One region of the Orenia marismortui DSM 5156 genome, then DNA from elsewhere that is predicted to be linked to it. Evidence: riboswitches for the same ligand, from Rfam matches in the RefSeq annotation. Region 1 holds a riboswitch; each other region holds the start of a gene.
The links. Region 1 has a riboswitch for lysine ahead of lysA (diaminopimelate decarboxylase). Riboswitches for the same ligand answer to the same signal wherever they lie in the genome.
Positions count from the first base shown of each region.

Region 2: another riboswitch for lysine. It lies ahead of dapB (4-hydroxy-tetrahydrodipicolinate reductase); the one in region 1 lies ahead of lysA (diaminopimelate decarboxylase).
Region 3: another riboswitch for lysine. It lies ahead of OREMA_RS0106610 (IS110 family RNA-guided transposase); the one in region 1 lies ahead of lysA (diaminopimelate decarboxylase).

Region 1 covers NZ_KB900623.1:223,741-227,032, reverse strand. Annotated here, with positions in the region: gene OREMA_RS0114780 (extracellular solute-binding protein) at 1-219, opposite strand, end outside; gene lysA (diaminopimelate decarboxylase) at 599-1,912, opposite strand; lysine riboswitch at 2,020-2,193, opposite strand; gene OREMA_RS0114770 (DMT family transporter) at 2,276-3,214, opposite strand.
Region 2 covers NZ_KB900623.1:380,224-383,515, forward strand. Annotated here, with positions in the region: gene dut (dUTP diphosphatase) at 1-9, shown strand, start outside; gene OREMA_RS0115550 (YlmC/YmxH family sporulation protein) at 281-556, shown strand; gene OREMA_RS0115555 (general stress protein) at 616-1,134, shown strand; lysine riboswitch at 1,398-1,573, shown strand; gene dapB (4-hydroxy-tetrahydrodipicolinate reductase) at 1,681-2,478, shown strand; gene dpsA (dipicolinate synthase subunit DpsA) at 2,640-3,292, shown strand, end outside.
Region 3 covers NZ_KB900618.1:119,492-122,783, reverse strand. Annotated here, with positions in the region: gene OREMA_RS0106615 (Na+/H+ antiporter NhaC family protein) at 1-162, opposite strand, end outside; gene OREMA_RS0106610 (IS110 family RNA-guided transposase) at 593-1,876, opposite strand; lysine riboswitch at 2,114-2,290, opposite strand; gene OREMA_RS0106605 (IS30 family transposase) at 2,456-3,292, opposite strand, start outside.

The DNA.
Region 1 (3,292 bases):
TTTAGTAGCTTCAGTATCATAGACTGCTTTTACTTTGATACCTGTTTTTTCTTCAAATTCTTTTATAATTGGCTCTGAATAAATTTGATCCAATGAAGTATAAATAACAACCTCATTACTATTTTGATTATTACTTACTGGATTATTACTACAACCGATCATAGAAAACGTCAAAATGAATAAAATTGCTAAAGTTAAATAGTGCTTAAAATTCATCATATTTATCACTCCTTTAAGTATTATTAATGATGTTTGTTATAAGCTAGCAAATTAATAATTCTAAATCAAGTATCCACCTCTCTTCAACAATTATAAAATACATATAATTACATATTATAGTATATTATTCATTCGAAATATACTAATTAGATTTTACTAGAATTTTAAGTAAAATTCAACCTTATAAATAAATAAAAAGATATAATGTTAATAATTTCTACAAAATCTCTCTTTTTGTCATTTATTAAGACTAATTTCGACATCAATAAAAATATATTTTAAATATTTTCTATCCTAATAACTCCAAAAAACACAAAAACCCCCTAATACTTAGAACTAATATCTAAGCATTAGGGGATATTATTATATTATTCGATTATTATTTCAATCTTTCTGCTACTACATCATTTGCAATTAAATCTTCATAACTTTGTGGCTTAACAGCCCAATCAATACTATTTTCACTTAATAACAAGACACCTGGTCTAGTAATTCCATTATAATTACTACTCATAGAATATCCATAAGCACCTGTACAAGAAATTAATAATAAATCTCCTGCTTCTGCTTGAGGCAATTGAATATCTCTAATTAAGATATCTCCTGATTCACAACATTTACCAGTGATTGTTACTAACTCTTCCTCTGCTTGATCTGCCTTATTTACCAAAATTGCTTCGTACTCTGCTTCATATAAAGCAGGTCTGATATTATCAGTCATTCCTCCATCTACAGCTACATATTTACGAATTCCTGGAATTTCTTTGATAGAACCTACTGTATACAAAGTAGAACCTGCTGTCGCAATAATTGAACGGCCTGGTTCATTAATCACTTTAGGTAATGGAATATCCAACTCTTCACACTTAGCCGTAATAGATTCTGCTACAATCTTAGCATACTCTTCAATATCTGGCTTCTCTTCAGCATCAGTATAAGGAATTCCAATTCCTCCACCTAAATTCAACTCTTCTAAAATAACTCCTGCTTCTTCTTTAACATCCTCTACAAACTCTAACATTACATCTACAGCCTTAGCAAAGGATTCTAGCTTGAAGATTTGTGAACCTATGTGACAGTGAATTCCTTTTAGATTTATGTTCTCTAACTCTTTTGCTTCTTTTATAGCTTCTAAAGCTAAACCATTTTGAATACCTAAACCAAATTTAGAATCGGTTTGACCAGTTTGAATATAACTGTGAGTATGGGCTTCAATTCCTGGTGTTACTCTAATTAGAATATCAGCTATCATATCTTTTTTCCCAGCCATCTGATTTAACATATCTAATTCATATCTATTATCTACTACAAAAGCATTAATTTCTGCCTCTAAAGCCATATCCAGCTCTTCTAAAGTCTTATTATTTCCATGGAAATAAATCTTATCAGCTGGAACATTGGCCTTTAAAGCTGTATATAGTTCTCCACCAGATACAACATCTAATCCTAATCCTTCTTGATCTATAATTCTTGCCATAGCTAAACTTAAAAATGCCTTACTAGCATAAAGAGTCATAGAATTAGGATAAAATTTCTCAAAAGCTTCCCTATAAGCACGACAATTAGTTCTAATCTCTTCCTCATCTAAAATATATAATGGACTTCCATACTCCTCTGCTATATCAACTAGATTATGGCCTGCAATCTCTAATTGACCTTGTTCATTAATCCCCATATTTCCTTGTAATTTCATCTTAATTTCTCCCCTCTCACTACTCTTATTTTATAATTTATTCATCTAAAATATTATAAAAAAACGGTTATGAGTCCACCCCATAACCGTTTTAAGATTTTATCCGGATATAAGATAGCTCTTCACTACAATCTAGTGACAGTACTATGAATATTAATCATAGTCCCAATCTTAAAGCTTGTGCTAACTCTAAGATTTCGGCAATAACCCCTTTCACTTTACTTCTTTGTTTACACGAACTCTGTAAAGCTATTATTAATTATTGCTCCTCTATCATTTTATTATTTATTTGAAACTAGAATAACATAATTATTAATAATTGTCAATGGTTTTTGAGAATTAATCTCAAAACTAAAAATTGCCTTAATAATCGATCTGATTCTCTTCGAAGGCTTTATTATTTTGTCCATAATAATTAGTTCCCCATACACCTAATAATATCATCATCCCTCCTAGAAGATGGAACCAATAGAAAGGCTCATTTCTCAATAAGACCCCTGCAATTACAGAAATTACTGTAGTAAGATTAGCAAATACCGCTGAACGAGAAGCCTCCATCTTAGCTAGTGTAAAGTTAACTAAAAAGAAAGCAATTACTGATGATACTATCCCCAAATAAAATATAGCAAATAATATATTCAAATTAGCTAGGGGAGCAAAATAATTATTAATATTATTATCTCTAATATGAGAAAATAATGAAATCACATTAAAGATTATTGCTCCCATCATCATCATAATATAAGTTATCTCTACAGGTTTAAACTGCAAGGATGATTTCCTAGATATTATATTAAAGAAGGAAGCTGAAAATACTGCTCCAAGTAACAGAAATATTCCTAGTAGATTACCATTAACCTCTGTATTCCCCTTCATAGTAACAATAAAAATAACTCCAGCTACTGAAATAATAACAAATAGAAGCTGATTTCTATTAGGAATCTCTTTTAAGAAGATTGAAGCCAAAATAGTTACTACTACTGGAATTAGAGCTATCATCATTCCAGCTTCTGAAGAAGTAGTCAATTCTAAGCCAAGAGTTTCACAGATAAAATATGCTACTGGCTGGCAAAACCCCAATAAAATTAATAACCCCCATCGTTTTCCTTTAAAGTCTATTTTGATTATTCTTAGTAACTTTAGTATAGTTAATAATACTGCTGCAAAGCTAAATCTTAAAGCTAATAAATGAAATACATCTAAAGAATCCAAAGCTTGTTTAGTAAATAAAAAAGAAAACCCAAAGATAAATGATGTTCCAAGACCTGCCAAAATAGGCAGGTAACTATTCTTTTCTCCCATCTGTTTGCACCTTACTTTCTAGAAATTATACGTTATTATATTATTAAACTAAAGGTCGAGTAACAACTTGACCCTACT
Region 2 (3,292 bases), 160 kb from region 1:
GGGGTATAATAATTATAAGTTTGAAAATTATTATAACTTTAAATGATCTCAATATAATATATAAATAGAAAAATAGCACATATATATGTGCTATTTTTCTATTTATATATCTTGGGTTTATTTCATTTTAATTTATAATAGAACACTTTAGCTAATAGATAAAACCCAAATTATTAATATTTTTTTCATGCTCTAACATAAATATAATATTAGATATTACTTTTCTAAATGGAATTTAAGAATATATAAGAAGTATCTAATAAACTGGAGGGGAGAAATAATGAATTTAACCGAATTAGAAGGAAAAGAGATTATAAATATTAATGATGGTAGTAGATTAGGAATGGTTGCTGGAACGGAATTAACCTTTGATCCTAACACAGGTGAGCTAGAATCAATTATGATTCCACAACAAGGTGGGGTCTTTAGTTTATTTTCCACAGTTAAGCACTTTTTTATTCCTTGGAGTACAGTAATTAAGATTGGAGATGAAGTAATAATTGTAGATTTGAATTCAACTGATTATGATCAATATTTGAGCCATGCAGAATATTAGACACTTATTTGGATAAAATATAACTGTAATATTAAATCCCCAAAAAGGAGGGCATAAATATGCCCAAATTTACTATAGGAGGAGCTAAAGATATGCCAAAAGTTTTAGGATTATTCAATGATCAAGAGGCAGCTAAAAGTGCAATTAGTAGTATCAAAGATCTAGGAATATCTGAAGATAAGATTTCACTAGTAGCAAAGAATGGTGAAGATCAGGACATTGAAGCTGGAGCGGAAATGGGAGCTGAAGGACAAAATTTAGTAGATGGAACTACTACAGGTGGAGCTATAGGAGGAGTGGCAGGTGTTTTAGCTAGTGCTGGATTATTAGCAATTCCTGGTTTAGGACCTGTGTTAGCTGCTGGACCTATAGCAGCAGGTTTAACAGGTGCTGCAGCAGGTGGTGTTACAGGTGGTTTAGTTGATTATGGAATTGACCAGCAAGAGGGTGAAAGGTATGCTGGTGAAGTTGAAGGTGGTAATATTTTAGTAGCGGTAGAAGACACAGAGCAAGAAAAAATTAATGATGTTGCTGCTAAATTAAAAGATGCTGGATCTTATGATGTAGCTACTCATTAATAAAGAATAATTGAGTGAGAGAAATAAATCTCTCACTCTTGAAATTTATTTATAAAATTTTATAAATAAGCTTGACAAAAGTAATTAAATATTAGAAAATAATTAACAAGTTATATAATATTACTCAAGAGTTATTTATAAATGATGATCTTATTAGTTGATCATTTTTGAAGTGCTTACATAAATATAGATTTTATCATATATAATTTAACTATCTAGTATTTTATGTTCATACCTAAATTAAAAGTAAATAATATGAATGAGATTAAGATTGAGGAGCAAAAATCATCAGTATCTATAAGGAGCTAGCTAGTGTAGATCTATAGTGAAAGGGATTTTTGCCGAAATTAAGCTATGATTAGCTATCTAGCTTAGTTGGGCTTGTACTTAATAGGTATAAGACTGTCACTAGCTTATCTAGTGGGGGGCTATCTTATCCTTTATTTTTATAAAGCGATTGGTAGTACTACCAATCGCTTTTTATAGTAAGAGGTAATAAAATAAATAATACTTTTTATTAGTCACTAAATTAAAAGGAGTGAGAATATGCTAAAGAAGATAGTAGTATCTGGAGCTAATGGAAAGATGGGTCGAGAGGTTGTTAGAATGATTGCTGGGAAGGATGATTTTGAACTAGTAGGAGCGGTCGATGTTACAGGAGTTGGAGAGGATATAAATCAATTGTTAAGTTTAGATGCCCCTGTTGTAAGAATTAGTGATGATTTAGCTGAGACTTTAGATCAAACTCAAGCAGATGCAGTAATTGATTTTACTAATCCTACAGTTGTTATGGATAATATTAAATTAACTAGTCAAAAGGGAATAGATATTGTAGTAGGAGCTACTGGAATTACTGAAGTAGATTTAGAAAAAATTGAAAAAATGAGTCAAGAGAATGGAAATAAAGTTATCATAGCTCCTAATTTTGCTATTGGAGCAATTTTAATGATGCAATTTGCTCAACAAGCAGCTAAGCTTATGGATAATGTAGAAATTATTGAATTACATCATGATAAAAAGATTGATGCTCCATCGGGAACAGCAATTAAAACTGCTGAGTTAATTAGCAAGAATCTCTCTAAAAAGAAGGAAAAAGTAGAAGAGATTGAAAAGATAACAGGTGCTCGTGGTGGAGAGCATGATGATATTAATATTCACAGCGTACGTTTGCCAGGTTTTGTTGCTCACCAAGAGGTTATTTTTGGAGGTTTGGGTCAAACTTTAACTATTAGACATGATTCAATTAATCGTAAATCTTTTATGCCAGGTGTTGAATTAGCTGTTAGAAAGTTAGATGAAATTGAAGGTGTTGTTTATGGATTAGATAATTTGATTGAGATTTAATAAACTTTCAAGCTGTTATAAGTAGATTTTCTTTAGTCTGTTTTTTTAAAAATGTATTTACAAAGTAAAAGGTCAAATCTTTATAATTAAGCATAGACAAGCACACTTAAGTTAATTAAACATATAATGTTATTGATTAATTGAAGAAAGGGGGATAAAATATGACTCTCAAAAGGTTAGCTAATAAGAAGGTTGCTCTTTTAGGTGGAGATGATAGAGAGATAGAATTATTGTCTATATTATTAAAAGAAGGCGCTGATTTGCAGGTGCTTGGTCATTCACTAAGAGTTGGTGTTCAAAATTTAACAGTAGTTAATTCATTAGAAGAATTAGATATGGATCTAGATGCTATAATTGCTCCTATGACAGGTACTAATGATAGCTATCAAGTAAAAAAGACTTTTAGTGATAGAGAAGTTATCTTAACAGAAGATTTTTTTGCTCAACTGAATGCTGGGAGTAAATTCTTTATAGGGTTTGCTAAACCAAAGATTAAAGAATGGTGTAAAGAGTACGATATTGAATTGATAGAATTAGCTGCTCTTGATGAATTAGCTATTTTAAATGCTATACCAACTGCTGAAGGAGCTATTGAAATAGCTATTAGAGAAATGCCAATTAACCTACATAATAATAATTCTTTTGTTTTAGGTTTAGGAAGAGTTGGTATAACATTAGCTAGAATGTTAAAAGGAATGGGAAGCAATACTTATGGAGTTGCTCGTAAACCTAAAGATTTAGCTAGAGCATTAGAAATGGGTTTAAATCCTGTTGACTTTAAAGATTTAGCTAATGAGATATCAAAAGCTGATTT
Region 3 (3,292 bases), on a different contig from region 1:
ATCAAAAGTCTTCATAAAACCTACTAATGGATTAAATCCTACTAAAATAGTCGCACCTACTAATATACCAACAAATAATGAAATTAAAACTTCTCTACTTTTCCAAGCTAACAAAATTGCTAACAATGGTGGCAATAGAGATAACAAACCATAATTCTCCATAATTTTTCCTCCCTCTATAAATTAAATTTATCTCACTCATGCTCATTCATTCTTAGAATTTCGTTTTCTTATAAAAAAGGAATATGGATTTAATTATTAAAACCAATTAATATTTGGAATTGAAAGGATAAACTAACCCCAAAAACTTAACAATTATTTTAAAAAATATGGTCGCTTATTGGAACTCCACATCTCCATGGTAGTTTAACCTCCCATATCTCCCAGGATCTATGTCCCTACATTCCTTCGTTCTACCTATCCATGGGTGGAGGCTGGATATGCTCCTTGTCAGGGTCTATGCCCGTATTGAAAAAATTAATTCCAGCTCTTCCAGTCTTCCTTTTTCAAAGTACTTACTCTAAGAAAAACAAACATAAATAATTGATTTATATTATAAAATTTACATTCCAATAATTTACTTTAAATATCTTTAAGCAGCTTCCTGTAAATTTGAACGCTTAATATCTCTAAATAATTTTTCACTATCATATTTCACTTGCTTTTTCCATAAGGCAAATAATACTCTAATTAATTTGCATGATAAAGCTACTAGGGATTGCTTTTTCTTCAAAGGGTTTTCAGAGCGAGTTGTGTAGTATTCATGAAGTGCTTTAAACTCTTCGTTCTTTGCTACCAGAGGCAGCATCACTCTATATAGTAAAGCTCTCAATTTAGCTCTTCCCCTTTTAGTAATACAAGTTCTTCCCTTATGTTTGCCTGAACTATTTTCCATTAAATTCAACCCTGCTAGCTTTTGTATTTGTCGTGGATGTTCATAGTTATTTATATCTCCAACTTCTGAAATAAATCCTGCTACTGTCTTTATTCCTACCCCTTTGATACTTAACATTGATTCTGAATCTGGTACTTTCTTTAATAACTCTTCTATTTTATTGGTTAATTCTTCGCTTTGATTTGTTATATTTTCATATTGATCTAAGAAATAATTTAATTCAAACTTTGCTATTTCAGCTCCTTCAGTTAAACCTACTGAATTTTCAGCAGCTCTTATAAGCTTTTTAGCTCGTTTTATTCCAACTGCTCTTTTAACTTTTTTCTTCCAAATTGAAACTATTTCTTCTGGTGTCATTTTTACTACTTCAGACGGCAGAGGAAATGTCTTTAGTGTAACTAAAGACGCCTTTCCATCCCAACCTTTAAATACTGTTAAATATTCAGGAAAATACTTATCAATAAACTGATGTATCTTTCCTACTACCCGTTGTAAATCTTTATTTAATCTTTCCATATGGGTCATTGCTACACGAACATCAGCATAAACACCAACTGGTATATTAGGCTCTGAATAGCGCCCATCTTTAACTAATTGAGCTATTACTTTAGCATCTTTCTTATCATTCTTTGTCGGAGAATTATCATCTAACTCTTTACTTCTCTTTGTATGACTTGGATTGACTAATACCAACTTTATTTCCTTGCATCTTAAAAGTTGAGCTAAATTCAACCAATAATGACCTGTTGGCTCCATTCCAACTATTATATCTTCTTTCTCATATTGATCTTTTAATTTAAACATCCACTTTGAAAAGTTATCAAATCCTTCTTTTGAATTTTGAAAAGCTAACGCTTTTCCGTATTCAATACCACGATAATCTTGAGCTCTTGCAACATGCTTTTTCTTTGCAATATCAACCCCAATCACTAAAGTTGAAGTTTTTACTTGCATTATTTTACGATTTCGATTATAATTCATTTTATGAGTACCTCCTTTTTATTTAGGGATCTTTTAGATACCCCGTATTATATCAGGAGGTGCTCTTTTTGTCTATCTAGATATTTATTTATTACAGGAATGCTCCTTATTAATTTAATCTTAATTTTTTAAGCAATATCTCTCAAATAATTAAGATTTATTTTAATGTAATTATACAAAAAACCCTAGATAATTTATCTAGGGTTGCATACGTAAGTAATCATTTAATTAAAAAATAAATGAGATAGCGCTTCACTAGATTTTAGTGACAGTTCTATACCTATTAAGCATAGACCCAACAATAAAATTGAGAATAATATTATTGTTTCGGCAATCGCCCCTTTCTTTTCATATCATCAAGTTTTCTCCCTCTACATGAAAATACTATTGACAGATTGCTCCTCTACCCCATTTCAATTTTAAGAAATGAGGTTTCATATTAAATTTTATATTGAGCTTCAACGTTGAAGATTATAACATAAGATTAATAATCATTCAAGATTTTTTTGAGATTTATTATTAATTATAAATTGCAATATAAAATGCACGGTTTTTTATTTACTCAATACCTCATAAATTTTAAGCTGCCTTTAACTGTTCTTCAAATATATAATTTGCATTCTTAAACCCAAACATTTTTCGTGGATAATTATTTATCCATCGCTCAATTCTTTTAACTTCATTTCTGCTAATATTCTTAAAGCTACTTCCTTTTGGTAAAAACCTTCTAATCATTTTATTTAAATTCTCATTACTACCTCTTTGCCAAGAACAATAAGCATCAGCATAATATTGACTAGTTCTTGAGATATCACTTCCTGTAAAGGAAGTTTCTATCCCTTCATAATCATAGAATTCTTTACCATTATCTGTAGTTATAGTTTTAAATAAGTCTCTAAATTTTCTAACTCCTATTCTTCTTTCTACGCGATCTAATCCTTTTATTACAGATTCTTGAGTCTTATTAGGTATTAGTTCTATTATTTCTTTGCGACTATATCTCTCTGTTAAAACTAATAAAAAGGGCTCATCTTTACCTTTCCTACCCTCTACTAAGTCCATTTCCCAATGACCTATTTCTGACCTTTTATCAGCTTCCTTAGGCCTATCTGATATCTTTCTTCCCTCTTTTCTCCTTTTTGTTGATTCTTTTTCTTTCTGTTTAGATTTATTAGTCTTTTTATATCTACCATAAACCAAATCTTCTCTATCTATAAACAGAATGCCTTTATCTATATAATTATATATCGTCTTCCAATGTATTTTAATTTCAAACCCATCATCCTCTTTAATCATCTCTGCAATTACCTCTGGAGAATAATTTCCTTTTATTTTTTCTTCTATGAATTCAGCTAATTGATGATCTTTTCCTATTTTAATCTTAGCTCCTTTAGCAGTCGCATTGTTATCATATAA